3 regions of the Paraburkholderia sp. RL17-337-BIB-A genome follow, and region 2 is predicted to be linked to each of the others. Evidence: riboswitches for the same ligand, from Rfam matches in the RefSeq annotation. Region 2 holds a riboswitch; each other region holds the start of a gene.
The links. Region 2 has a riboswitch for manganese ahead of P0D84_RS04170 (TMEM165/GDT1 family protein). Riboswitches for the same ligand answer to the same signal wherever they lie in the genome.
Positions count from the first base shown of each region.

Region 1: linked by a shared signal. The riboswitch ahead of mntP (manganese efflux pump MntP) and the one ahead of P0D84_RS04170 (TMEM165/GDT1 family protein) in region 2 are both predicted to bind manganese.
Region 3: linked by a shared signal. The riboswitch ahead of P0D84_RS07960 (TMEM165/GDT1 family protein) and the one ahead of P0D84_RS04170 (TMEM165/GDT1 family protein) in region 2 are both predicted to bind manganese.

Region 1 covers NZ_JARESY010000004.1:730,386-738,428, reverse strand. Annotated here, with positions in the region: gene P0D84_RS48360 (hypothetical protein) at 420-1,124, opposite strand; partial or broken gene P0D84_RS48355 (hypothetical protein) at 1,348-1,561, opposite strand; gene P0D84_RS48350 (hypothetical protein) at 1,957-2,991, shown strand; partial or broken gene P0D84_RS48345 (transposase) at 3,549-3,897, opposite strand; yybP-ykoY riboswitch at 4,202-4,367, shown strand; gene mntP (manganese efflux pump MntP) at 4,379-4,945, shown strand; gene P0D84_RS48335 (TIGR00645 family protein) at 5,023-5,586, shown strand; gene P0D84_RS48330 (DUF4142 domain-containing protein) at 6,858-7,367, opposite strand; partial or broken gene P0D84_RS48325 (ATP-binding protein) at 7,579-7,734, shown strand; rRNA gene rrf (5S ribosomal RNA) at 7,944-8,043, opposite strand, start outside.
Region 2 covers NZ_JARESY010000001.1:875,340-883,382, forward strand. Annotated here, with positions in the region: gene pepN (aminopeptidase N) at 1-1,370, opposite strand, end outside; gene P0D84_RS04160 (hypothetical protein) at 1,400-1,585, opposite strand; gene P0D84_RS04165 (DUF4136 domain-containing protein) at 1,584-2,282, shown strand; gene P0D84_RS04170 (TMEM165/GDT1 family protein) at 2,410-2,982, opposite strand; yybP-ykoY riboswitch at 3,032-3,210, opposite strand; gene P0D84_RS04175 (beta-ketoacyl synthase chain length factor) at 3,840-4,718, shown strand; gene P0D84_RS04180 (lysophospholipid acyltransferase family protein) at 4,702-5,496, shown strand; gene P0D84_RS04185 (phosphopantetheine-binding protein) at 5,471-5,770, shown strand; gene P0D84_RS04190 (acyl carrier protein) at 5,773-6,024, shown strand; gene P0D84_RS04195 (COG4648 family protein) at 6,024-6,686, shown strand; gene P0D84_RS04200 (ApeI family dehydratase) at 6,683-8,043, shown strand, end outside.
Region 3 covers NZ_JARESY010000001.1:1,749,268-1,757,310, forward strand. Annotated here, with positions in the region: gene P0D84_RS07945 (LysR family transcriptional regulator) at 1-838, shown strand, start outside; gene P0D84_RS07950 (hypothetical protein) at 869-1,033, shown strand; gene P0D84_RS07955 (c-type cytochrome) at 1,427-2,170, shown strand; yybP-ykoY riboswitch at 2,445-2,626, shown strand; gene P0D84_RS07960 (TMEM165/GDT1 family protein) at 2,641-3,231, shown strand; gene P0D84_RS07965 (hypothetical protein) at 3,760-4,272, shown strand; gene P0D84_RS07970 (YMGG-like glycine zipper-containing protein) at 4,244-4,717, shown strand; gene P0D84_RS07975 (hypothetical protein) at 5,458-5,730, shown strand; gene P0D84_RS07980 (ATP-binding protein) at 5,717-7,171, shown strand.

The DNA.
Region 1 (8,043 bases), on a different contig from region 2:
TACCGAATGAACGTCGCTTGTTGGCCGGCGACCACTTGATGAGACCGGCATACCCTTATGCAGTCGGTCGTCGCTTAGGTTAGGCTAAGCCATGCGCACGTATTGCTGGATGGAGTGATCAAGTTCGCTGATCAGTTGGGATTTTTTGCGTCTTGCAGCCATGTATAGCCCAGGTCGTCGAGATAGGAGCGGGCTTAGCACACGTATTCGTTGTCGGCAGTTTAATCAAGGCGGTCGAGTGACGGCCTGTGACCGACTTGCGCCGGATAGGCGCCCCAACGCTTATACATAGGCATCCAGTATGGCGAGCCGTTGGTGGACCTCATCCCTTTCGCTTGATCGGCTGCAATCTCAATGGGGCCTTCGGTGATTTTTTCTGTCCTCTTCGCGATGACGCTCGCAGTCTCCTTTCCGATGTCTCACGATGGCACTTCCTGATACAACATTTTTCTTCGATCTGGCTCGCTGGCATCAGGGATATTCAGGTACAAGAAATCAAATTGCGAGCCAATGGCTCGTATCTCGTCGTAGATCCCCTCAAATACGGCGATGCGGACGTGGCCGCCAAAAATCATTCTCGACGAGAGCAACTTAGAAACATGCTTCGCGCTATAGGCCAGAATGTCCTTGAAGTACCATGCCAGGAAGTCACAGGATGCGACTAGAACACTCTCTGCACTATGGTGTGGCCAAAACATCGGCCACTTTGGGATATTGAGCGACGCGTAAGTTTCCGCCTCAATGCTTACACCAGCGACATAATCGGCCACTGTCTCCTGTATGCCTTCGACGCCAAATCCGGTCTTCTTCGAACGCGGATAGACGAAGGCGTTTCGTGCTCGCGTAAGTTCAATCATCTTGCTAAATCGCGAATCGTGGGGACTGAGGGATTTACCTACTGTCATGTGGGCGTATAAATCCATTTTTGCGAGAAGCGGCAGCTTGTCGATCTCGTCCTTCAGCTTTTGGCTAACTTCAAGGGTTCCAATCAGGCAGTTCGCTGCGCTTTCGACACTAAACGAGTTCGCGGTAACGGAGGTCCGGGCGTGCCTGTTAGTTCTGTAGCGAGAGCCCAGGTCATCGTGGGCTACCGCGCTGGCTGCTGCTTCTCGCAGGCCCGGCATACGGCCTGCCGCCAGCGGCACAGCCGGCGAGCAAAAGCACCAGAGCGGGAAGTATTGACCGTGTTCCAGGCGCCCTTCTCATAGGACGTATCCTTCCCTACGATGGCGGCAACCCGCCCGGTGACATGCCGCCGCGCCCGGTGACATGCCGCCGCGCCCGGCGTCTCGTCGTCAAGTCGTTTCGTCCTTCGAGTGACGATGCCGTCTTGCTGCCGACTGATACCTACTTGTCGCCGCTGCCGAGCTCGCTGTGCTTGTGCGAGTGCGTCGCGCCGTGAACCAACTCGTAGTGCGCACCCTTGCCGCTGCGCGTTGGGGGGTAAATGCTCGCCTTCGACACACGTCACTTCGAAGCCGGCACCGGCGCCGCCTTCTTTCACCACCTTGTAGATCCCAGACGCCTGAACCTTCTCGCCGGGTCTGTGCTGTTCGGCCATGTCACGCTCCTTCGGTTTGCCTTTCGACAAGCAAGCGTTGTTCCCGCCTCGCCATTCGCAGCGTAGGTCAGCGAAGCGCGCCGCGAATGTTCGCGCGAGGCCCGCAGCCGTGCCCCGGCTTCGCTCCCCGAAAGTCTCTGTTCGACCCCACAAGAGACCTTCGATCTCACATCGCGAACGTCTTTTGCCACGCCGGTGTGGCAAACGCGGATTCGAGCGTCAAATCGTCCGAGTCCTTCGATCTTTTGGCGGATGCAGGTATGCCGAGGATGAAACTATCGCTGGAGGGTCTATTGTGAAAAGACCACCGAAGGCGGTCATATTTTCGTGACTTGAGTACTGCCCGCAATCGGCGCAGCGTGTCGCAGCACTTCTATTTTTAACTGGGGCGCACAATGGGCATCTCAATCGGAACATGGTTCGTAGCTGACTCGAAAGAAAACGAAACCGCATTCCCGCAAGTTGGAGAGCGCTCCTCAACGCTCGCTTTTCAGGACGTCTACTGGCGCTGCGTTGCGTGTTTTTACGTCACGAGTGTTGCAAATAATCCGCGCGCAAGGCACGTCTTCTATACAAACACCCATATTAGAAGTGTCGATGGTTTTGACATGCAGGCTCTGTTTGATCGACTTGGTGTGGAAGTTATCCAGCTTCCTGTCACCTACAGGCTCCCGCGAGATAAAGCTAAATTTTGGGGAAATCAGTTTTACATTCTGGACGTTATTAAACACATTGCCGGAAACGCGTCCACGGAAAAATTCATCATTCTTGACAGCGATTGCGTTTGGAATTCAAACGTAGAAAAGCTAAGCGACACTATCGATGAATTTGGATGCATTACCTATACGCTTGGCAATGAAGTGCACGAAATAAATTCGGCCATAAATGGTATTACGCGGCAGCAGATGAGGGCGGCCCTTAATGACTGGCAAAACATAAAAATCAAGCCGGGCGAGGATGAGCGTGTTGAATATAACGGTGGCGAACTGTTCGCTGCTACGCACTCCGAATGCAAGATTCTTGCTTCCATGATCGACAGCCTGTGGCAGTGGCAATCTGGACAACCAAACATAATTGGGTTTCTTGAGGAGGCTCATTTCCTCAGCATCTTATACGCGGCTCGCGGATACAAAAACTTCACTGCAAATCCGTTTATAAAGCGGATGTGGACAACATTCAAGGTCAACAACATCGAGAAGAAGGATCTCGAAATTGACATCTGGCATTTGCCTGCCGAAAAGAAAAGCGGGTTTCGTGCAGCGTTTCGACAACTTGTGGATGGCAAATTGCCAGACGACCCAGCCCGTTTGAGAACTTATTTTGCCCGCACTATGGGAATTCCTCGGCGCACCGCAGCAAAGTTCGTCGCGGATGCCTCGCGGAAGATAAACGAAAAGGCGCTTGCTCTCCTCGGTGCAAGATTGGCTTAGGAACCAATAACTCGAAGTCGCCCCGCGAGAATGCCTGTTACTGCTGACCCGTCACATGAAAGTAATAGGTACCGGAATAGCTGCCGGATGATGGGTATGCCGTAGATGTTTCCCGACAGGGTGCCAGATTCGAGCGGTGCAACAATCGTGGAATCGACCGTCCGCAACTGACCGAGGCCGTGTGGAAACTGTTTTCTTTTCACTGAAACTCATCTCGCCAGCCCGACCAAGCAAGTTTGGTAATTCCGGCCCGCGCTAACGTAACGTTTCGAGCGTAAAAGGCCCCTCCGGGCCTTAGGTTCCATTCATCTTCATCGCCTTTATTGCCGACGCTGCAAGGCGTCGAGTATGTGTTCGTGTTCCCATCGTCGGATACGGCGGTAATCGTTGGGTGAGCATCGCTCCTTGAGTGGGCAACGCGGACAGGCGCTGGGCCAGTACACCTGCAGCGTCATCCCGTTTTCAATGGTCGTGAATCGACGGATTGCGCGCTCGCCGGCGGGGCATCGATACTCGTCGTTCCTTGCGACGTAGACGAAGTCCCACTTGGTAAAGAGCCCGTCGATGGCCACCGTGTCGCTGGATAGCAGCTTCAGTCCGCGACACAGCTCGATGAAACGACGGCATACGTTGCGAATGGCCGAGCCGTTGTCGCGGCGAAAGTCTGCTAGACGGCACGCGGTTCAAATACCCATAGACGTAGATCTTGAGCATCACGCCTGGGTGGTAGGACGGGCGGCCGGTGACTGCGGGAGTGATACCGTTGAAACCGAGTTCCGCAAGGTCCAGTTCATCGACGAAGGCATCTATGACCCGGACTGGATCGTCCTGTCCGATATAGTCGTCGACGCATTCGGGAAGTAGTGCGACCTGCTTGCGGTCATCGCCTTCAACGAATCGCTCCATGAGACAACCGATCTCAGTGCGTTGATTCAGTTTAGGCGATCAATGCGTTTTCACACAGCCTCGACCGGGTCCGGTCATCCAGCGGCGCAATGCTAGTGGCTGTTCCTGGCCGAGTCCTGTCTCATGCAATCGGCATACACCTCTTCAAGCTCGCTGAAGCACGACGTCTTCGAACCGAGGCTGCTGGAGCAGATCGCCGCGCTCAATCGACTCGACGAGCTCGTCAGACACCTTGAGGTCTTGGAGCAAAACCGGCTATGTCATGCGAGTTTCATTACCTAAACCTTTCTTTGATGGTACGCTGAGGCCTGTCTTTGGGGAGTAGCCGGCTTCTACCCAGAAGCGCCTGCGCCAACATCCTCGGTCGCACAGACCGTGGTGCAGGTAGCCCTTTGGTTGGCAAGACCATCGACACACCTCGCGACCGGTCGGGCGCGGCGGTGTGTCGCGGTTTTCCGCCCGACCACGACTCACTTCTCTTATGAATCCCGTCGCAACGCTTTTCCTCGCTTTTGCAATGTCGACCGATGCCTTTGCAGCAGCAATTGGCAAAGGGGCCACTCTTCATCGCCCTCACTGGCGCGAAGCTCTGCGGACCGGCATCATCTTCGGTGTCATCGAAGCGTTGACGCCTTTGGTTGGCTGGTTCCTCGGGCGAGCCGCGGCCCAATATGTCTCCGCCTGGGATCACTGGATCGCGTTCACACTGCTTTTTGTTCTCGGGGCCCGCATGGTCTTCAACAGCTTTTCCGTCAAGGAAGCCGAGGAGACGAAACCGGCCGCTCATTCGTTCTGGTTGCTCGCGCTGACCGGCTTTGCCACAAGCATTGATGCGATGGCGGTTGGCGCTGGCCTTGCCTTTGTGAACGTCAACATCTATTCCACTGCTGCTGCAATCGGCCTTGCCACAACGCTCATGGTCACGATCGGTGTCCTACTTGGCCGTGTCATTGGTCACGTCGTAGGCAGGCGCGCAGAACTGGCGGGCGGTGTCGTGCTCATCGGCATTGGTTGCGCGATTCTGGTCGAGCACCTGCAGCTGTTCTGAAGATCCTCCCCCTTCAATCGAGTGCATATCAACTCGCCCAGGCGAGCTTTCATTCCCAACCCGTTACCTCCTGTTTCATGACACAAACCCGTCCCACAGATAAAACAAGCGGCCGTCCAAGCAACATCGCCGAACACATCCTTGAGCAAGGCATCTTTCAGAGCCGCTGGCTGCTTGCGCCAGTCTATGTCGGGCTTGCTCTGAGCCTTATTCTCATCCTGATCAAGTTCGGCCAGGAAAGCTGGGAGATGGCCCGACATGCTCTGTTCATTAGCGCTGACGACACCATTCTCGGCATTCTGTCGCTCATTGATCTTTCGCTTATGGGCAACCTGCTGCTCATGATCATGTTCGGCGGTTACCAGAACTTTGTGTCCAAACTCGAACTTGGTGGCCACGAAGACACTCCCGAATGGATCGGGCATGTGGGCTTCAGTGATCTGAAGCTCAAGCTGATGGCGTCAATCGTAGCCATCTCGGCAATTGAGGTCTTGAAGGCTTTTATGAAGATAGGTAGCGTGAGCAATCGTGAACTCGCCTGGGGAATCGGTATCCACATGACGTTCGTCGTCTCTGCTGTCCTGCTAGCGTTGATGGATTTGCTGATGGCGCGGGCGCGGAAGCACTCCCGGACGTCCTAGCTCTGCTGGACGGGACGGGCATGTCGCTCGCCCCGTGACGGCCGCAATAGCCAATGTCGAAAATTGGCCAATTTGCTCGTGCTGTGCTTCGCGCGATTCCATCGGAACGCCCCGCGTGATCTGCGAACGGCCGCCGTACGGCCTGAGTCCTGCCATTCAATGAGAGACACTCCCGTGCAGCGGGAACTAAATTTCCCACAAGGCCGCAGGCGCACGGTCCTCCCGGCGGAAGGCGCCAAATGGGACACGAAAACGGAAGTAAATTTTGGGAAATGCCGCAGATCTTGACGATCGAAGACGAACCGCGTCGTCGACCGTCAAGCATTGGACGCATCCGCTTTCGGTTTCCCGCCGCGGAAACTCCTGCCCGCATCGGCAAGGCTCGCGCCTCAGTGATGAACGGGCCGCACCGGTGATCCGATTGGCCGAATCACTGCGCCGCTCGCGCCTGGATTCTTCGCGGACGAAGTCGTTTCATGTGGACTGGTTGCGCAGTCGTACCCGTCCATTTGTTCATCGATGACAAAGTCTGCGACTCTCATCGCGTCCATCGAGTTGCCGTCCACGTCGTACCACTCGCGAATCGCGCGATTGACTTTGTGCGGCGACAGCAAGTAGTACGGCGTCGTTCTCGGTGATCTTGCCTTCAAGATCATCTGCTAGCTAATCCGCAACACGTAGAGCCGCGTCGATTAGATTGCTGTCGTCAATCAAGTCCGTCAATACCGCATGGACCACTGCGAGGCAGGCATCTTTGCGTGCAAGTGCGATATCTGTCATGAGGTTCTCCAGAGTCGAGGTGACAGGTTAGCGAACTTTGGCGGTCGCGTCATAGAACAAAGCGAACGCTACTCGGCCATCACTGCGACGAGTACGGCAACGGCGATATCAGGCGAAAACACAATTTACTCCGAGTTCGCCCCCCCTGCATATCGAATGCGCCCCCGGCGAAGCCGCCACAGCATTGCGGCGCTGTCGGGCACTTTGTAGTGCAAAACGGAGCGACTCCCAAACGCGCGTCGCCTTCTCCGCGCGAAATACTTCATCGGTCTAAGTCCACCTTTTTCCTCACGTCCACGTCCGCCCCACCGACAAAACCGGTACGGTAATTGTCAACGATCGGGGGCGTCGACGTCGAACGGTTGTTCTTTGCCGGCTACGGTCGTACGTATCCAACGCGGGCGACCCTTACGGAAATTTAATAAGCGAGCGAGAGCGTCGGACGCCGGCTCCAGATCGGATCGCCCTCACGCTGATCCCGCCCGCGCAAATCATCGTCGGAACCGCGGGTGTTCCAGCGCCAACTGCAAGCGGTGAGCTTGGTCGAGATGGAAAATAAAAGACGGGCGAGACCGGACGAGCAGCGCCTTTAACTCCGCGTTCGTCGTGGACCGAATGAAGGTGTTTACCGATTTGACCAGTTGTTGCAGGGAGATCACTTCGCGATCAAGGTACGCCTGATCGAACTCGTGAGCTTCGACTGCGTTGAGCCTCACAAGGTCGTCGTAGCTCTGCTGCGTCAGCGCATCGCTAATCCCGCTTCGTTGTGGAGTCGCCGCGAGTCTCTGCATCAATCCGGCGGTTTCCTGGTTGACCAGTCCATGCTCGTCAACCATCCGACTCGCGAAGATTTGTACGCTTCTCGACTGCGTTCTGCGCAAGGCTGTTTGGCCGGCCGCGATTTCCGCCTGATTCGCCACAAGGATGATGCCGACGATTTGTGCGTCGGTCAGACGCGCCTCCTGGCCAAATGCGCAAATCGTCGATGCGAGGAACAGCAACAGCGCTCCAGCGGTACGTTTAACGTTCATTGCTCCCCCCCGATTCGCGTTCCGGTCCTTGACTCACCGTTCACTGAGCGCGTCTACAACACAGTATACATACTACGCTTCCTCGATGGCTACATACGCTTGACGATGCCCGTCGAGGTCACGCATCCGGCCGAATTCATCGAGTTGAGGTGCCAGCAGCAGATGCAGACTTCTTGATGGTAACGTCCTCGGCGACGCGAAGATGACCACGGCGCTGCTCGACCGGCTCACGCACCACTGTCACATTGTAGAAACCGGCAACGATAGCTATCGTTTCAGGAACAGCATGACACAACCTGAAAAGGAGAGAAAACGAACCCCGAAACACCCAACCTGAAACCCCAAAACTGGATCAAAGGGTGGGTCAGTATTCGATGCAAATCCTGGGTCAAGATTCAGCGCAAATCAACAAGCGGTGCCCCAGTATCGACTGGTCGGCTCTGCAAATATCAAAATCCGGCTTCTTATTCCTAGGACTACAAATTTTTTGTGCATAAACGCAGAAACCCCACCTTTTGGGGGTGGGGTTTCTGTTACTGCAGGGGAGCCTGACGATTACCTACTTTCACACGGGAATCCGCACTATCATCGGCGTGGAGTCGTTTCACGGTCCTGTTCGGGATGGGAAGGGGTGGGACCGACTCGC
Region 2 (8,043 bases):
GGCGTGCCGGCCTGGCTATACCAGCGCTCGAATTGCGCGAGATCGCGGCCGTTCGCATCCGCGAGCGCGTGACGGAAATCGTCGCAGGTCACGGCCTGCCCGTCATGGCGCTTGAAGTACAGGTCCATGCCCTTGCGAAAGCCGTCGCGGCCGAACAGCGTCTGATACATCCGCACGACTTCGGAGCCCTTCTCATAGACCGTCATCGTGTAGAAGTTGTTGATCTCGACGTAGCTTTCCGGACGCACCGGGTGCGCCATCGGACCAGCGTCTTCGGCGAACTGCATCTGGCGCAGCACGCGCACGTCTTCGATGCGCTTGGTGGCGCGCGCGGCTTCGTCTGTCGCACCGCCCGCCATGTCGGCGGAGAACTCCTGATCGCGGAATACCGTCAGGCCTTCTTTCAGGCTCAGCTGGAACCAGTCGCGGCAGGTCACGCGGTTGCCGGTCCAGTTGTGGAAGTACTCGTGGCCGACCACCGCCTCGATGTTCGCGAAGTCGGTGTCGGTTGCCGTTTCGGGGTTCGCCAGCACGTACTTCGTGTTGAAGATGTTGAGCCCCTTGTTCTCCATCGCGCCCATGTTGAAGTCGCTCACCGCGACGATCATGAAGCGGTCCAGATCCAGTTCCAGCCCGAAGCGCGCCTCGTCCCAGCGGATCGAGTTGACCAGCGAATCCATTGCGTGACGGGTCTTGTCCAGATCGTGCGGCTCGACCCACACCTGCAGCAGTTTTTCCTTGCCCGAGCCGCTCTTCACGCGTTCTTCGAGTGCCACGAGCTTGCCCGCGACCAGCGCGAACAGATAGCTCGGCTTCCTGAACGGATCTTCCCAGCGCGCGAAATGGCGGCCGTCCGGCAAATCGCCTTCTTCGAGCAGATTGCCGTTCGACAGCAACACCGGATAATCAGCCTTGTTCGCGCGCAGTGTGACCGTGAAGGTCGCCATCACGTCCGGGCGGTCGAGAAAATAGGTGATGCGGCGAAAGCCCTCGGCCTCGCACTGCGTGAAGAAGTTGCCGCCCGAGACGTACAAGCCCGACAGCGTGGTGTTTTCCGCCGGATTGCAGATACTGGTGAGCGTGAGTTCGAAATTGTCGGGCACGTTGTCGAGCGTGAGACCGTGCTCGTGCGCATGCGCGTTGGCGAACGGGGCGCCGTCGATCGCGGCGCCGGCGAACTCGAGTTGTTCGCCCATCAGTTCGAGATTGGCGGCGCGGGACGCGTCCGGGTTGCGGCGCACACGCATCGTATTCCTGACGACGGTGCGTTCGGGGACCAGATCGAACTCCAGGGCGACGGTGTCGATCAGGAAGGCGGGCGGCGCGTAATCGGCGCGGCGGATCACATTGGGCGTTGCGGTATCGGCCATGGCGTTCTGTAGTGATGGGACTCGAGCCGTCACGCGTGCTCATGGCGCGCGAGCCGGGCTTGTCGAGCCATTGTACAAAGGCTCGGCGGATCGTGCGGGTCGAACTTTTTACCGAATCGCCAGGTCAGCGTATTATCGGGCGCCCGCGCGGCGACGGCTGCGCGCAAACGAACCCGGTCAAGACCGGCAATAACAGGCAACACGAGGTAGATCATGAAAATCGATCGATGGACCCGCCGCGCCACGCTGTTGCTGGCCACGCTGACGGTGCTGCTGTCCGGCTGCACGACCTACGTGACCACCGAGGTTACGGCGTTTTCCGACTGGAGCGGCAATGACGCTTCCCGTACCTACGCCTTCACGCGTGCAGCGGATCAGCAGAACAATCTCGAACTCACCACGTACGAACGCTTCGTCGGCAACGAACTCGCCACGCACGCGTTCCGTCAGGTCGACGCTTCACAGGCCCGCTATCTGGTCGGGCTGGCGTACGGGATTCGCTCGGACATGGTAACGGTCGCGCAGCCGGTGTATTACAACCCCTGGCCGGCACCGTACTGGGGTCGGCCGTTCGATCCGTGGGGCCCATGGGGCCCGTTCCCGACCGCGTACGTGAATCAGAGCTACCCGATTTTCACGCACCTGCTCGGCGTGCGGATCACCGAGCGTGCCAGCGGCAAGGAGGTCTATAACGTGACGGCGCGCAACGCGGGCGGCGAGCCGTCGCTGGTGAGGGCCATGCCGTATCTGGCACGCAGCGCGCTGGCCGATTTCCCGCTCGGCAACGGCGTGGTCCATACCGTGAAGATTCCCGTGGATACGAACGGCGGAACCTCGAATGAAGTGGCTACGATGGGTGCCGCACCCGCAGTGGCGCCGGCGGCAGCGTCCAGCGCGGAGGTCGTGCAGTAAGCGGTAAACCGTTGCATCGAACAGCAGACGTTGCGGCGCAACAAAAAACGGCCCGGCAGGTCATTCCTGGTGGGCCGTTTTGCTTCGCGAGCAACGCGCGCGCAGAGCGCTGCATGAGTGGGCTTGCTTAAATTCCCACGCCGAACAGCGCCATCGTCCCCAGAATCACGAACATCACCGCGGCGATGGCGTGCACGGTTCTGGTCGGAAGCTTGTGGGCGAAGCGGTCGCCAAGCAGGATCGCCGGTACGTTGGCGATCATCATGCCGAGCGTCGTGCCGGCCACCACGCCGAAGAAATCGTGAAAGCGCGCGGCGAGGGCGACGGTCGCAATCTGTGTCTTGTCGCCCATTTCCGCGAGGAAGAACGTCACCACGGTCGCGCCGAACACGCCGAAATGCGTGCGGTTGGTGTTGGCCTCTTCATCGTCGAGTTTGTCCGGCACGAGAATCCACAGGCCCATCGCAATGAACGACGCGGCCAATGCCCAGCGCATGATGGTCGGCGTGAGCAGCGAGCCGAGCCAGGCGCCGAGTGCGCCGGCGCAGGCGTGATTGACGAGCGTAGCGGTCAGTACGCCGAGAATGATCGGTATCGGCTTGCGATAGCGGGCGGCGAGGACGAGCGAGAGCAGTTGCGTCTTGTCGCCGATCTCGGCGAGCGTGACCGCTCCGGTCGAAATGAGAAAAGCTTGATTCACGGTGTTTTAGTTCCTCGGGCCGAGATGTGCACGAGCGACGACCCACGACACCGCCGGGCCCTGTTGCGGCGTGTGTGGATCATCGGTCTCGCCAGGCCAGAGGCTGCGGCTGCCATGGCCATAAAGGCCAAGTTTGTTGACAGGCGCCCCCGCGAGCCACACGTTCGACGCACCGTATGACAGCGGTGCGGACATGCCGCGGGGCGGCTACTCCCCAATGAGGGACGGAGTATAGCAGGCGTGGCCGCGCGTTACGCGCCAATTCCCGCCATGGTGTCGCTGCTCCCTGCGCAAATGGCATTGCGCTAAGCGCTCGTCAGTCGTGCCATGGGATTTGAACGCCACATGGGCGTATAACGCAGCGCATCACTCATCGGAAAGGCACCGAAGCCTTCAAATGTTCCGAAACGAAACACTATTCAGAAAGTTAAATGAAAGCATTTGCATCGACTTGTGGATACAACACCGCTCGGTTGGCCGGCAGAGCGCAGTGCGAGTGGCCTTCCAGCCCCATTCCGGATGCACCAGGTGCTACCGGGCCTGCATTGCGGCGTTGTCCAGTGATTCGTCGCACCTGCGATACGGATACAGATAGATACGTCTTTTGTGGCTGATTTAATCCAGAATATTCAGTATGATTCCGGCGACCATAGGGAGCCCGAGACAATCCTGCAGACAATTGGCAAAGGCGCCTAAATAACCGGGGCCAAGTGCCGTTAAATTGCTGAACCCTATATAAGAAGATTGGATTGACCCCCGGCTGGAGATTGCCGTTCCGCGCGGTGCGCACGCTGTGACGGCCAGGTATTCCGTCAGGCGCCCTCAGCCTCTCCTCGCTTCTACGCGCGAACACCGATATGCCCGATCTGCACTGGACCATTCCGGTCGCTCGCTGGTCTAGCTGGCCTGCTGCCGCAACTGCCGCACCCGACATCGGCTTTATCGAGCCGATCGTGCGTCGTCGCCTGAGCACTTTGTCCCGCGTTGCCCTGAAGGTCGCGCATGACTGTGTGGCGCAAGACGACATCCGGGTTGTGTTCGCCTCGCGTCACGGCGAATTGCGCCGTACAACTGAGATCCTCCACGCCATCAGCGCGGGCGAGCCAGTCTCGCCAACGGCCTTCAGTCTGTCCGTGTTGAACGCAATGACTGGCGTATTCGGCATCGCGCGCGGCGATCGTTCCGCCGCCAGCGCGATCTCGGCCGGTGCCGAGACGCTCGGCTACGCGTTGCTGGAGGCGTACGCGCAATACACCGCCCAGCCCGGCTCGCCGGTCTTGCTGGTGTACGCCGACGAACCAGCCGATCCGGCATACGGCACGATTGAAGACGAAGTGCAGGGCGGCGCGATCGCTATCCTGCTGGGCGGCGAAGCAGCGATGGGGCAACTCGTCTGCACGTTGTCGGGCGCAGGTGAACCGGAGTCAGCGAAGACCGCTGAGCAGGCAGGCCACGCAGGTGGAGCAGGTCACGCAGGTGAGGCAGGCGAGGCAAGCCACGCAGGTGAAGCAAACCACACAGGTAAGGCAAGCCACACAGGTGAAGCAAACCACACAGGCAAGGCCAGCCAAGCAGGCAAGCCAACCCTCGCAATCGAGCCAGGCGCAGCGCTCCCGGCCGCAAGCTTCGCGACCCAGACCCAGGCGCTGCTGCATTGTCTGGAAACGGGCAAGCCCGCCGTCTGGCGAGGCGCCGGCGCCGCCTGGCATTGGAGGTGGCATGAACGCGCGCCTTGATTACCTTTGGCGATTCTTCGCGACGGGCATGGCCTTCGTGGTGTTCGGCGTCTGCGGTCTGCTGTTTTCGGTATTGGTGTTCCCGCTCGCGTGGCTGTGGCCGCATCGTGCCTCGCGTCAGCTTGCGGTGACGACCGTGATCCACTGGTTTTTCCGTGCCCTGGTCGCGGTGTTGCAGCGCATCGGCGTGATGGAGCTCGAGGTGTCGGGCGCAGAGGCATTGCGCGCCGGCGGGCCGGCCATCGTGGTCGCCAATCACCCGACGTACCTGGACGTGATGGTGCTGTTGTCGCTTACGCCGCGTGCCTGTTGCGTGGTGAAAAACGCGCACTGGGGTAATCCCTGTTTCTGGGGAATCGTGCGTTCGGCGGAATATGTGAGCAATGCCGATCCCTCGGAGCTGGTCGAGGCCGGCGCGCGGCAACTCGCAGCGGGCTACACGATGATTATTTTTCCCGAAGGCACGCGCAGCCCAGCGCCGAACCGGCTGCACGCATTTTCACGCGGTTTCGCGCACATGGCGTTGAAGGTCGGCGCGCCGATCGTGCCGGTGCTGATGGATTGCGATCCGCCGGCGTTCACCAAGCAGATGCGCTGGTACGACGTGCCGGCGCGCGCTTTTCGCATACGTGTGAACGTGCTCGCGCCGTTTGGCGTCGAGCGGCTCCCGGACCACGATCCTTCACCGTCTCTCGCGGCGCGCAGCGTGACCAGCGCCATCGAAGCCCACATTACTCAGCACCTGTTCGACTATGGATTCTTTAAAACTGGAAATTAAGCAGCTCCTTATCGAAGCCCTCGATCTGGAAGACCTGAGCCCGGCCGATATTGACGACGACGCGCCGTTGTTCGATACCGACGGCATCGGTCTCGACTCGATCGACGCGCTCGAGATCGGCATCGTGCTGCGCAAGCAATATCAGCTGACGATTGCCGCGAACGACGAACGCACCCGCGATCACTTCCGCTCGATCAGCACGCTGGCCGCGCTGGTAGCGAGTCAACGCGAAGCGGTGCATGCTGTGAACGAAACCACAAAAAAGGGGGATTAATCGTGTCCGAGGCAGAGATTCTTGAACGCATCCGCGCCATCTTCAAAGAGAACTTCGCGATCGAGCCCGAACGTGTGACGCCCGACGCGCATCTCTTCGAAGACCTCGATCTCGACAGCATCGACGCCGTCGACCTCGCGATCAAACTGCAGGAAATGACCGGCCGCCGTATCAAGCCGGAAGAATTCAAGTCGGTGCGCACGGTCGGCGACGTGATCGGTGCGGTTGAGTCCCTGCTGGCGGCACAAGGCTGATGCCATCCGTGCGCTCGCGAATGAAAGCGGCGGCGAGCCAGCCCGGTGAGGCGCAGCCTGGCACAGAACGCCACTGGGCCAAAACGGTGGTGCAGGTCCTGTTGAAACTCGCGTACCCCGCGTTGATTCTGTGTGCCTGGCGCTGGGACACGCCGCGCTACGTCGGCTGTATGTTGTTTGTCATTTTGTGGCTGCAACGCTGGGCCGGCAGCGGTCCGGTCGCGACTTCGCTGCGCCGGCTCTCCACGATCGACTGGACCGTGGTCGGCTTGCTGAGCTGCGCCTCGGCGGCCATCGTGTTCACCAACAGCGAGTTGCTGTTGCGCCTCTATCCGTCGCTCGTCAATCTGGGTCTGCTGATCGCGTTCGGCGCGACGCTCGTGCGCGGGCCGTCGATGATCGAAAAATTCGCCCGGCTGGGTAATCCGAATCTGTCGCCGGGCGCCGTGCGCCATACGCGGCGCGTGACCCAGGTGTGGTGCGTATTCTTTGCGCTGAACGGCGCTTTCTCTGCTTACACGGCGCTGTACTGGAGCCGCGCAAGCTGGTCGCTCTATAACGGCGCGATCGCGTATGGGCTGATCGGCGTGTTGCTGGTGGCCGAGGTCATCTGGCGTTATCTGGTGGTGCTGCCGCGAGCCGCGCGTTCGGAGGCGGCATGATCGCGTTGCATGAGCTGTTGTTGGCGGACCGAGAGGCTTCCGCCATGAATGCACCGGTATGCCGGGATGGCGCGACGGTACTCGATCGCGCTGCGTTTCGCGCGCGCGTCTCGGCTTTGGTCGCGTTGATGCGAACGCAAGATGCGCAACGTTACGCGTTATGTATCGACGATCCGTTCGATTTCGCCTGCGCGCTATTTGCATTGTTCGCGTGCGGCAAGGAGCCGGTGATTCCGGCCAATGCGACGCCGGGCTATCTCGCCGATCTTGCCGATGCGTACGACGCCGTGCTGACCGACGCCGACCTGGCGCGTGGCGTGCGCGACGCCGGCGCGGATGCTGACGACAAACAGGACAAACCCGAGCGAGGCACCTCCCACACGATCGATCCGCAAGCCCCGTTGACGCTCTACACGTCGGGCAGCAGCGGCACACCCAAGCCGATCCGCAAGACCCTCGCGCAATTCAATGCCGAAGTGCACACGCTCGAAAAGCAGTGGGGCGCGCTGGTCGGCGACGCGACGATGCTCGCGAGCGTGCCGCATCATCACATCTACGGTTTGCTGTTTCGCGTGTTGTGGCCGCTTGCCGCGGGCCGTGCGTTCGAGCGCGCGATCAGCATCGAGCCTTTGCATTTGCAAGCGCAGATACAAGCGCAGAGCGAGCAATGCGGCGCCACGGTGGTCGTCTCCACACCCGCGCAATTGTCGCGTTGGCCCGCGTTGCCTGGCTTCGCCGCGTTGACGCCGGCGCCGCGCGCATTCTTTTCTTCAGGCGGCCCACTCGCCGCGGAAGCCGCGCAAGAATACGCAACAGCCTATGGCGCCGCGCCGATCGAAATTTACGGCAGTACGGAAACCGGCGGCATCGCGTGGCGGCGTCAGGATCAGACCGATGCCTGGCAGTCCGTGACCGGCATCGAGATACGCTGCGACGAAGACGGCGCGTTAAACGTTCGCTCGCCGCATCTCGATCACGACGGTTGGCATCGTACTGACGACAAAATCGCGGTCGATGCCGACGGCCGCTTTCGCCTGCAAGGCCGTCTCGATCGCGTGCTCAAGCTGGACGGCAAGCGCGTGTCGCTGCCGGAGCTCGAAGCGCGGCTGGCGTTGCATCCGTATGTCGCCCAGGCGGCGATCGTGCCGCTGGCAGGCGCCTCGCGCGAGCGCGTCGGCGCCGTGGTGGCGCTGACCGAAGCGGGCAGCGAGGCATTGCGCGGCGAAGGCCGCGTGCTGCTCGCGAAAACCCTGCGCCGGCATCTCGCCGCGTATTTCGACCTGGTCGTGCTGCCGCGTCATTGGCGTTTTCGCCTCACGTTGCCGTTCGACGCGCGCGGCAAACTGCCGGTGGCCGC
Region 3 (8,043 bases), 870 kb from region 2:
ACACCTCAGTGTTCGGCTGGTTAACAGGACTACACGCCGCGTATCACTTACGACTGCGGGCCAATTGTACTCGGAGCATTGCGGAGAATTGCTAAGCCATCTCTGCGCGATGGACGAGTGCATGGCAATAGCCGCGGGCCCCTCTGGAGGATCTCTACGCATTGCGTCGTGTTCTTCTTATGCCACTACCGATTTGCTGGAGGTACTAGCGGCTTATCGGCTGCAAGACCCACGCATGCAGTTCGAATTGACGGTATTCGATGACATGGCAGATGTCACCGTGGCGAATTTCGACATTTGCTTCAGCATAGAGCGCCACTTGCGCGATCCGTCGCTGGTGTGCCGTCCGCTCGTGCAGACACAGGATGTGATTGTCGCGAGCCCCGCGTACCTGTCTCGTCGAAGCCCACCGCGAACACCATTGGAGCTCTCTTCGCATGATGTACTCGTGACATCGGACGCCCCTGGCCGTTACTGGGAGTTCCGCGGCAAACACGGCACCCAGCGCGTGGTGATGCGACCTATCCTGAACATGCAGAGTCCGCTTCTGGTGAAGCGCGCGGTGCAGGCTGGCCTCGGTATAGCGCGCCTGTCAAAGCCGCTCGTTCAAAGCGAGTTGTCGGATGGCACATTACGGCCGCTGCTGACGCATGTCGAATTGTGCGGCAATGAGCGGACCGTATGGATTCTTTACTCGGGACAATCGCATATGGCGCTGCCACGCAGAAGGTTTGTCGACTTCGTTGTCGAACGTTACCGTCAAAGTGCGACGGAAGACGAGAATGAGACCGCAGTCCCTATGGGATTGACCGGGTCTGCATTAGCCAGTTTTCTTTAGCTCAAGCACGTATCCGGCACGTGTCACCGTATGAATCAGTTTGACGCAGAATTGACATCCCACACGTTCGCACGCGCCGTCGTGGCCCTGAAGCGCCATCTGCTGCGCGACGCCCTCGACCGCAAACAACGCGGCGAACGTTTTGCGCCATGGCATCGCTTCACTGCGGTCACTCAAGTTCCGTCCGCTTTCTGAGCAGATGTGCTTCCTTTGCGCTACTGCGCTGCCGGCACTTCAACGTGACAACGCTCTTCGCACCACTCGTACCATCCTAAATTCCAGGCAAACTTCAGGTTTCGCTCTTGAGTTGTCTGTGCACTTTACAAAGAAGTCCTTCGAGGCGAAATGAAAGTGTCGACTCGATTTATCGCGGGAGAAGAGGGCCGGCTGGATAACCGTTACGTTGCGGTCCGATTACAGTTTTGTCATCGGACATACTCACCGATCGTCTTTATCGAGGCTCAAATCCTTACGCATGCTCAATCCCTGAGACTTCATAGCGATCTTCAATGAGCGTTATCGATAGAACCAAATTCACCCGCCGGTTGACCATCGACACACTGATGCAAACCTCAAGTGGAAGATCAGATGCTCGACATCATCAAGCGATTCAATGTACGCAATTCGGACAACAGGACTCGCGCAGAGCATGGGCGGCACGAGAAGGTGGGTTCATATCTTCGACACGTCCTTTCGCGCGGCGCGCAAGTAGGTTTGGTGGCGTCGCTTGGCGCGTTCGCGAGCCTATGCTTCGCCCAGAGTCAGGCTGCGACCGCAAGTACAAACAACGTTGCGCAGGGTCCGTCGATTGCGACATGTGTAGCATGCCATGGTGCGCTGGGTGCCGGAAGTGAAATGGGCATGCCGCGGCTGGCAGGCAGGAATCCGGAGTACCTTGCACACGCGCTGTCGATGTTCAAGGCCGGCACGCGTGTCAGCCCTCAGATGCAGGCGGTCGCTCAGAACCTGTCGGACAGCGACATGCGAGCTCTCGCGGTCTTCTTCTCGAACCAGCATCCGCCGCTTGTGAAAGCTTCACAGCCGCCAGCGCCGGAGCTCGTCGCGGCCGGCAAGCAACTTGCCGAAGTGGGAGCGGGCACGAGCGTACTGGCATGTTTCAGTTGCCACGCCGCGGGCGGCAAGGGCGATGGCGCGCGCTTCCCCACTATCGCAGGCGAGCCCGCCGCTTTTACCGTCGCCCGGCTGCACGAATTCCAGGCGCGCGCAAAAGCCTCACCTCCGAAAGCTGGAACAATGACGGCGGTAGCGGCTACGCTGAATGACACGCAGATCGAGCAGGTCGCCGCTTATCTGTCCGTTACCGGGCCCTGAATATCTGGAGCACGGAGCACGGAGCACGGAGCACGGAGCACGCGACTGGCACTGGCTTGTACAAACGGGTTCGGGACAAGCTGCTCCGGGCGGCTAGCCGGCGAACAGAGAAATGCCAACGGGGCCTTGACCTGACCGGGACGCCCTTCGCGGCGAAACAAAGCCGGTCTCCCCCAATGCCAGCCGGTGACCGCTCCGAATGGAATATCTGCTGAACGCCACGAGCTTCCGGCGTGATGACTTGCCTCTCGTAACACACGGCGCGATAGAATCGCGCCTGCTCATTGGGGAGTAGCCGCCTCGAACGCGATGTTCGAAGGCGCACGTCAACATACTTGGCGAGTCGAGAGACCCGCTATGGCGTGCGCAGCTAAGTGCCTGGCAAGACCGATGACACGCATTCCGACCGGACCGGGTCGCCGGAATGCGCGTCATTGCGTTCTTTCAGCGCGGCTCGGGTACAACAACCCATGCAATCCTTCCTTGTTTCGACCAGCGTGGTCGGCCTTGCCGAAATTGGCGACAAGACTCAACTCCTGTCCCTGGTATTGGCAGCGCGATATCGCAAGCCCATTCCCATCATCCTTGGTGTTTTTGCCGCTACCATCATCAACCATAGTGCATCCGGCGCACTCGGCGCGTGGCTTGCGAGCGTGCTGAGTCCGGGAATTCTGAATTGGGCGGTAGTCGCGTCGTTCGCGGTGATGGCAGTGTGGATTCTCATTCCGGACAAGCTGGACGACGCTGATACGGTGTTGGCGAAAAACTCGATGGGTGTGTTCGGCACAACCGCGCTCACATTCTTTCTCGCTGAGATGGGCGACAAGACCCAAATCGTCACCATTGCTCTCGCTGCGCGATTCCACGAGTTCTTCGGGGTCGTCGCGGGTACGACGCTCGGCATGATGTTGGCAAATGTGCCCGTCATCTACCTGGGACACACGTTCGCCGACCGCCTGCCAACAAAGGCGGTCCACATTCTGGCCGCCATCATTTTCGTTGTCCTCGGTGTGCTCGCCCTCAGGACCGCGCTGTACCCGCAAGCGCACCCGCTGTTCTAATTCGAGAGGTTGCTTCGTCCGTTCAAGGCGTATGCCGTCTCCGGCGAGTGCCTTGAGATTTGCACCGCGTCAGCGCGCCGGACCGCTCCACCAATTCGTTAGACAAACAACGCTCTGAAGAGCGCTGAAAAATCGGCATGCCCGCACTTTCGTTATGGGCACTGTTTCGATCAATAACGCCCCAATTATCTGGCGAAGTCTCTTGTGACAAAGGAGACTCAAGTGTTCCAGCATTTTTTGCAGGGCGGGCGCCGCAGCCGCCAGGAACCGTTGTCACCTCCGCCAACGCTGATCTACCGCTCACCCCGTCACACCTTCCCTGGCACGGTCCACGTTGCACGCACGGTGCTGGAATAAGCCGGTGCGCTCCATCGTTTACTCGTCGTGCAACCACGTCCTGAGCGGTCCTGAGCGGCGAGGCCTATCGCGGCTAGGCCCGCGCCGTGAACTTGCGCCAGCACACCGATGTGCTGGGCGACGCCGACGACACGACGTCGAAAACGTCGGGGATTCATGTGGCCATACATCATGGACAAACTGCTTCGTTTCGGGACATTGCTCGCATGTCTCGGCTTCGCCGCGCCTGCACTCGCGCAAACCTACGACGAGCAACCGGTGCCGGTCGACAGCGCGAATTGCCGCGCCGTTGTCGGGCAGGCAGAAATCGATGGGACGATGCAGCAGGTCGTCGGACGTGCGTGCCTGCAAAGTGATGGGACCTGGCAGATTGTGCAAAGCCAGGATGGCAGCGTGCCGTGGTACCCCGTCGCAGCCTATCCCTATCCCGACGCCTGGTGGTGGGGGCCGCCGATATTCATTGGCGGCGGCGTGAGCCTGATCTTTGTCGACCATTTCCATCACTTTCATCATTTCAACCACTTTCATCAGTTTGGTCACGATCACTTCGCTCCAATCGGCACGGGCTTTCATCGCGGCCCGTTCCCCGGCGGTGGTATGCGTGGTTTCGGTGGGATGAGGGGATTCGGTGGGACGAGGGGAGTCGGCGGCATGCATGGGTTCGGCGGCATGCATCGGCGCTAGCCCAACTTTCCCTGTATGCGGCTCGTTGCCCGGCACCGGAAAGACGTTCGACCAGTTCCGCGCAGACGACGCCTCATGCCGGCAATTTGCGTTCAACCAGGTGGGTGGCGTGTCGGCCAACCAGGCGGCAACCGCGAGCGCGGTCGGCAGCGCCGCCATTGGAACGGGGCTCGGCGCGGCTGCGGGTGCGGCGTTCAATGGAGGCGCCGGCGCGGCCGTGGGCGCGGGTGTCGGCTTGCTAGTCGGGAGCATGGTTGGCACGAGCGCCGCACAAGGCTCGGCCTACGAAGTGCAGCGCCGCTACGACTATGCGTACCTTCAGTGCATGTATGCCGCCGGCGATCGCGTCCCGGTTCGCGGGCACATGATGGTCGCGCCCGGGGGCCAGCCCTATGCGCCGCCGCCCCGAGGCGTGCTGCCACCGCCGCCTCCGCCAGCGAGTTGATGGTGAAAGTGGTAGATCTCGACAAAACCGGGAAAGCCTCCTTCGTGCACGGGGTGCGCGTGGCCGGGACCGCAATAATATTCGGCGCTCGCAGGATCGGTCATCATGTACTCCTGATCACAGGAATTCATCGATGTGTCGTAAGGCGCCACGGCACCGCCGCCCAGCACCGAGGCTGTAAACACCCCTGTCAAAGGGGGCAAAATGATGTGCCGCACGGTAAGACCTCATCTGATACGGCGGAACGACTCCGCTAAAGATTTAGACCCGGCGCGGCAAGCATGTCCGGGGGTCGTCCAGGGGAAATCAGGGCGTGACGAGCAAAGACGTATGCAGGCCCATCGAGTCGTGGCCAGGCTCGATCGCACCTAAGCGTTATGCCAGGCGAAGGTCCGGACGGCGCGTTAGAAGCGGCGTGCAGTCGGTCGACATCAAGATGCGTCTGTAGCGGATGTCCGCGCGCTGCTCCACACCGCCGTCCGAGGCGTATTCATAGTTGTCGCGCAAGACTACGAGCTGCGCGCGCGAACACGTGTCGAGCGTTGATCATTCAGGCCACCTGCTCACTACAGAAGCAAAACGGCCGGTGCCGCGAGCTTATCCCCGTGTCCGAGAATTATTTTCATGTCCGCCGCCGTCCGGTCAGGATGCACGCCCCATCATGGCAAACACCTGTCTGCTGTAGTTGTTCGCCGTCGATAATCAACCTGACAATGCCGTTGCGACAGCGCGATAGCGGTATGATTGCCGGCATCCCGCGCAACGATCAGGTGGGCAAGGACTGGGCCGGTGTGCGCCTCGCCCCGCCGAGCCGGTCGGTCACCGCGGCATCATCCGGGTATGGCTTCGTGCGCGAGGGCGAGGAGATCGAGGCCGCCGTCGACGGCATCTGCATTGCGAACTTCCCGGAAGAGACGGCCGTGGCCCTAAGGATGTCGATCCGAATGGCTCACGCAGCCAGATTGTGCGAGACATTGCTGATATGTGGAGGCAGGAGGTATGTCCAGATCTAGTCCTCTACGGTGGACCAGACGGTCCGCTTTTGCTAACTATGCGGTTGCAATTCTGTCGGTTGCTGTGGTACTCGTCGCCGCGCTGCTATTAGAACCTCACACGCGCAGTAGTCCGTTCGTATCGCTGTCTCTTTGCGCGATCATGTTTAGCGCCTGGTTCGGTGGCCTCGGCCCGGGTTTGCTCGCGACCGTACTGTCCGTTGCAGCTTTCACCTATCATTTTGTCCCGCCGGTCGATTCGTTCGAAGTTATGCCTGCGGACTTGTCGCGCATCGTCCTGCTTGCGGTGGCAGCGCTGTTCGTGGTGTGGCTGAACGTTGCACGAAGAGGTGCGGAAGACGCGTTGTGGCGGAGTGAGGCCTATCTGGCTGAAGCTCAACGGCTAAGTCATACGGGGAGCTTTGGCTGGAAGGTAGCCAGCGGCGACATGGTCTGGTCGAAAGAGACATATCGGATATTCGGCGTGGACGAGACGGTCGAGCCGACGATCGACCTCGTTCTTCAACGCGTTCACCCGGATGACCGGGAACGGGTACTGCATGAGATTGATCGTGCGGCACTTGGCGAACCGGCGTACGACTACGAGATCCGTCTTCTGATGCCGAATGGCGCGATCAAACACCTGACCGTCTGGGCCCATCGCGTGAAATACGAATCGGGCGAGGAGGAACTCGTTGGCGCACTGATGGACGTCACGACAACCAGGGAAACGCAAGCGGCATTGCAAACGGCACAGGCGGAACTCGCGCGTGTCGCTCGCGTAACAGCCCTGGGACAGATGAGTGCCTCGATTGCGCATGAGGTGAATCAGCCCCTCGCTGCCATCGCCACTACCGCCGCAGCTGGCTTGCGCTGGCTGACCCGCGAAGTTCCGGAAGTCGCCGAGGCGCGCGCCTGCGTGAATCACATTGTCCAGGAAGCCAATCGGGCGGGCAACGTGATCCGGAGCGTTCGCGACCTTGCCAGGAGGGCAGATCCGGAGATGACCCCGCTCGATATCAACGAGGTCATCGACGAGGTGGTCGCTCTCGTAAAGCCGGAGGCGCTCAGGCATTGGGTGACGGTGCAGGTACAGCTTGCGTCGGGATTGCCCCTGGTGCGTGGCGACCGGGTCCAGCTGCAGCAAGTGATCATCAATCTTGCAATCAATGGTGTCCAGGCCATGGCGACAGTCACCGATCGCACGCGTGTGCTAACCATCCGAACCGAACAGCGCGGCTCCGACCAGGTGCTCGTGGCCGTACAGGACGTTGGCATCGGCACAGAGCCCGAGAGGCTGGACCGGCTTTTCAGCGCGTTTTACACGACGAAGCCAGATGGTATGGGTATGGGACTCTCCATCTGTCGTTCGATCGTCGAAGCTCACGGAGGGCGGGTGTGGGCGTCCCGCAATACCGGCTCGGGAATGACCTTTCAATTTACGGTTTCCGCGTATCGGTAGCGTTGCCCTGGCTAGAGGCGGCTGCTCGCGCGAGAGCGGCCGATCGCAAGCCGATTGCGCTGGACCGCTTCTGGCCCCTATCGCGGTTATACGTTCGTATAACCAGGCAACGCTAACGCGGTATCGGCATATCCAACCGTAGAGTAGATTCACACTGCGGCAAATCCTATTCTTCTCTCATCGATCAAGCGCTCGCCGCTTATGGGGTGAGCCACTCTCAGACAGCCTGTCCGAAGTCGTATTGGGTTCAGCGTTCGTGGGGAATAAATCGGTGGTTGGCTACGACGCGCACAATTTGCTTCAACATAACAAACATGTCATCTGAAAGACAGGATCGCGTTAACGACGGTTGACCAGAATGGAACCAACCCATCCGGATCAGCGACGGGGGGCGCCACGGCGTGTTGATATTGAATGCCACAGGAGATTGCCATGTTCACCTATTCGATCCGTTATCGCGCCGGCTGCGGCCGTTGGTCGGTCGCCTTCGCACAGGCCGCTTCACAGTCCGACGCTGAAGCGATTGCAACCTGCCGGTATGGCACTTTCCATTCTGTCAGCCGTGCCGGCCTGGTCCGAGTATAGAAAACGTAGTTGTGGTGGGGGCAGCTATAGAATTCGAAGCATTTATCAGATAAGCCGAATACGGCAGTGATCCTTATTAATCTCCGCACGGCCGACGATCCTACCCGCAAGGACGTGAGCCGGTACCTGGCCTGAACTTTCCACGCGCCAGGCTCGCCACGCGCGTCACACCTCACCTCCCTGTCCTGGCCAGAGATCTGCAGTGCGTCGCCGCAGCGTCCACGTGTGACGGCCGTAGAGCTGGCGGAGCCCCGGATCTTCCGTAGGCGGTTGTACGTTCCACAGAT